DNA from 2 places in the Flaviflexus sp. genome. Region 1 is predicted to be linked to the other one. Evidence: riboswitches for the same ligand, from Rfam matches in the RefSeq annotation. Region 1 holds a riboswitch; the other holds the start of a gene.
The links. A riboswitch is a leader RNA that binds a small molecule or an ion and turns the genes downstream of it on or off. The one in region 1 is predicted to bind S-adenosylmethionine.
Positions count from the first base shown of each region.

Region 2: linked by a shared signal. The riboswitch ahead of ACTHUY_RS06250 (hypothetical protein) and the one ahead of ACTHUY_RS07725 (hypothetical protein) in region 1 are both predicted to bind S-adenosylmethionine.

Region 1 is NZ_JBQCYC010000012.1:33,289-35,491, reverse strand. Features, by position in the region: gene ACTHUY_RS07730 (hypothetical protein) at 1-823, shown strand, start outside; SAM riboswitch class IV at 1,053-1,168, shown strand; gene ACTHUY_RS07725 (hypothetical protein) at 1,184-1,630, shown strand; gene ACTHUY_RS07720 (DUF3320 domain-containing protein) at 1,823-2,203, shown strand, end outside.
Region 2 is NZ_JBQCYC010000009.1:12,382-14,584, forward strand. Features, by position in the region: gene ACTHUY_RS06250 (hypothetical protein) at 19-918, opposite strand; SAM riboswitch class IV at 1,172-1,274, opposite strand; gene ACTHUY_RS06255 (DUF624 domain-containing protein) at 1,829-2,203, opposite strand, start outside.

The DNA of each region.
Region 1 (2,203 bases):
GTGGCAGCTGGCTGCCGCATCAACCGGTGTTGAACTGCCGGGTGGGACCCAGCATGTGTTCGGGGGGAAGCGCTACATTGCCCTGTACGGCTCACCCATCACACCAGCACTTGGGATCCTCGGCGAACAGGATGTTCCCTCCACTGTTGCTCGTGCTGAAGAGATGACGGAGCCATACCGAGCTCTGACTGATGACACGGTTGTGCCGGCCCAGGAGATCATCGTGACCGTGGCAGCCGGCGCACCGGGTGATGACGGAAACTACTCCAACGAAGGCCCGATCGAATGGTTTATTCCCCTCATCGAAGCCGCGGGAGATGCGGGCCAATATGTCATCCTCGACTTCCAGCCCGGCAGAACTGACTTCCTTACACAGGTCCAACAATACGAGGAGCTGCTCGCCTACCCGCACGTGGGAATAGCTCTCGACCCGGAGTGGCGGCTTGGTCCCGATGAAGAGCCACTGACACGGATCGGCCATGTAGAGATCGATGAAGTGAATGAGGTGATTGCCTACCTCAGCGACTACGTCCGGGAGAGCAATCTTCCCCAGAAGATGGTCGTCCTCCACCAGTTTCAGCTTCAGATGATCCGCGATAGGGACCAGCTCGATCTATCTCGCTCTGAAGTTGCTCTGCTGATCCATGCAGATGGTCAGGGGAGCCAGGGGGCAAAAGCGGGCACCTGGCATGCCCTCCACCAGGATGCTCCAGAAGGAATAGCGTGGGGATGGAAGAACTTCATCGATGAAGACTTTCCCATGCTCACCCCGGAAGAGACCTATGCGGTGGAGCCGCTGCCGGAGTTTGTGTCCTATCAGTAGGTGATGTCAAAGCCCCGCGTGCTTCGGTGAAACCCGCTGGAGCGTCGTGAGTTGCTGGTAACGGCATCTAATTTTTGACGGGCTGGTGTTCGCAATGATGAGTAAGTGGGAGCATTCGTCCCTATTAGTCCGCCTCGACGGGCGGGTTTTATGGGCCGAATAAACCTTGTCAATTGTTAATCGGATTAACAGTTGACAAGGTTCCTAGAGGTATATATTCTGGAGCGTAGATCGAGAAGTTCGACGCTAAGCCCCTCGGCTAGTCGACTAGCAACCGCGTTACGTGCACGGTGCTCCTGAGGGAAGATCGGCCCCCGCGCAAAAGCTCGGGCGGAAGAACGAAATTTAAAGGAATGTTCCATGATGGATCACGGTCCTTCTTTCGGGAGCAATGCTCCCAGCTCTGAAGATATTCTAGAGCGTGAATTGGTGGCTCTTAGTTTCACCTCCCCGTCAGGTCGAGCCGTTGGTATCGCGCCGGCGGCCCCGCTGTGTCCCATGTATGTGGCCGGCCACAGCATCCACGCTATTCATGCGCGTCATGCGGTGGAAAGCACGGATTGGGTACCTGCCCGCATCGTCGAAGTCGACGGTCATTATATTGAATGTGAAACCGTGAAGGGTCGGTTCCGGCGGTGGAGCCATAACCCGGTGCACCTGCGTAGGGGTGCTGAAGTCCCTGCGTTGCTGCCCAATGTAGAAGTCCTGTGGTGCGAGCGGTACTACATTCTGAAAGTTGAAAGTGACGGAATCGGCCAGCTGTTCTCCTTGGGGGAGGGAGAGGTTTCCTCGTGCAAGGGCTCCTGAGGGGCTGATGTCGGATAGTTCCCCTAGCCGACTGTATTAGCTCTGCTGATGGCTTCCGGCACGCGGTGTGCCTGCCGGAAGCCATAACGGGGGCCTGAGTGCCGGTTCTGGAATGCATTGGGTTGAAAGAGTTCAATCATCGTCGATGCGAGGCCGGTCTTGAAATCATTCGTTTTGTAACAGGAGAAAGTAATGCTTAACGAGCATGACTTATCCCTAAGCGGCAGGGATTCTGTAGGTCGCAATAAAGAATTCGACATTCCTTTCAATTCTCACTATGTCGCGGGACTCTCTCATCAGCGGGATGGCGGCGTTAGCCGGCCAGTGCTTTCATCGACAGTGGAGAATGTTCACTCCGTGCCCCATTCTGAGAGAGACGAGAGCCGAGCGATAGTCGGCCAGGTTTTGGAACTTCTTTCCCCCCATCTCCAGAGGCTTCTGGATGAGCGGTTCGCTGAGGCAGTCGAAAAGCGTCGCGGAGAAGTTAACCTGACTATGTCGTGGGTTGAATGCCTTGAAGGTGTCGATAGGGCGCGAGGCAGGACGCCTCTGCCACTGTCGTCGGGGGACCCC
Region 2 (2,203 bases), on a different contig from region 1:
TTCGAGGAAAGCTTCCCTTTAGGCAGCGGCCTCGGCTTCGCGGCGTGCGTGCAGAAGAGGAAGAACGCCGCAGACAGTGGACGCGAGATCGGTGGGAAGGGAACCCGGGAGGATCGTGAATGCATCGCCGGCACCAAGGGCCAGCCAGGATTCTACGTGGTCGGCAACGTCGTGGACGGTACCGAGAACACGTGCCGAGCCTTCTGCGTAGCGATCGGCACCTATGGCGGAGATAAGATTGCCGCGCTCCTCCGCATCCATCGCGCAAGCCGAGACGATCATGAAGAGATCGCAGACAACCTGAAGGTCGTGTCCGGCTTCCAGTGCTGCGGAGCGCAAGGAGTAACGGATCTCGCGGGCCGTGTGGGGATCCTGTTCGCGAAGGCGAACGGTATCAACAGCAGTACCGAGCTTAGTGAGATCAATCGACTGAGCAGTATCACCGGTCAGGGCAACCGTGACTGGAGTACCAGCATCCTGCGCACGGCGAACCAGATCGAGAGCGGCATCTAGTTCCCCGTGCGGGATGTGGATCTCGAGACCAACGCCCGTGTCCTTGACCAGGTCGAGGGCGGCGTTGCCGACCTCGTGGGCGGTGACGGAAGCAAAGATGGGGCCGGTAATCCGGGACGTGAGCTTCACGGCTGCGCGGATAGCATCGAGCCTGCAGTCCCGCAGGTGCAGATCGGATCGCAGCAGGAAGGAGGCTCCGAGGGTGACTCCTGCAAGACCATCGGTCAGTGCCGCTGAGGTCATGGAAGCCAGGCGGCCGAAGTTGCAGGTTTCTACCGGGAAGTCCTCACCGAAGTCGGTATCGGTGTCGAGCACTTCTGCACCGAGGGCAGACAGATCGATCGAGAGGGCGGGAACGCGGTAGCTGGAACGGGTTTGGTTTGATGAGGGCAGCTGGATAGTCATCGTAAATCCTAAGAGTGGTATAGCAGAGTGCTCCGAATTGGAGCTGATGTGTGAAGGTGCGTAAGTGACGCTGGAGGGATAATGAGATTCCCAGGTGTAGATCGCGTTGGCCGGATCAGGCCATGGACTTATGCGTGCGCATATACATTCGATGAATTCGGTGCGTAGCCGATACTCGGACGGACTGCCCAGTCGTCTGGTAAATATTCGTGAATGTCATGCTATTTTCCTTCGTGCTTTCCCACCGCGAACGGTGCTTCGCTTGCCGATTGAGGCCTGGTCATCACCCGGGGCACCCCTCGCACGTGAGGGGTTGTCGACCAGCTAGCCGGGGCTCTTCGCTGGTTCTCTGGACCACGGCCAGAATAACACGGTCCCTAGTCCGCATGTCAAGACGCCGCCGCCCATTACGTGAGATCAGGGAATCTCATGGCATTATTAGGTCAAATTTAGCGATTTGCAGCTACCGTTCGGTAGCGTTCTGAAGAGCCACAGGGCCGCTCCCCTATCGGCAGGGCGTATCCGCTATACGCAACCCAAGAGGCCGGTCGGAACGGTGATATTTCGTTGGAATAGCGCGAGAAGCGCGCAGTCGCCTTTCCTGGCACTCTACTGCACAAATCAGTTCAATCGGTTATGCAGGACCGAGGTAGATCCAAAATTTTCCGTCCTGCGCAGTTCCATTGTGGAGACGTCTGTCACACATGACGCGCTCGATACTGCGACACATGGTGTCTCGCTCCATATGGCCTAGAGTAGCTCGTATTCGGCGGAGAGACCCTCCCGGCCAATATGGGCCGGTACCGATCCGGGAGCCAGTACTGCGTCATATGCCAGTGCGGAGCCTGCGGTAAGGGTGGCACCAGCTAGCCCACACTGCTTCCCTGATACCTGCCCCCTGATCCCTGGGCTACTCGTGGCTGCCGTATGCCCTCAGTGGTGCGGCAAGGAGGATGTCGTGGAGGTAGAGGATGGCGGCGGGGAGGATGAGTAGGTTCGCGAAGACAAGGACGCCGAGGATGTCGGGGTTGAAGTAGAGAATCGCTGGCTGGATGAGAAGCAGTGCGAGAGCGAGGAGAGTACGCGGCAGGTAGCGGAACGCTAGGAGTGCTGAACGTTTAGTTGCTGAACCTATTGGGGCCTTGTACTGGCTGATGTAGGGGAAGTACCAGACGGCGAAGCCCAGGATGAGGATGGTGCCGGTGATGGAGAGGACGGTGGCGATGGTGCCGGCCAGTCCCAGGTCCATGCGGCCGATAGCCCAGATCTCCCAGGCTGCCAGGAG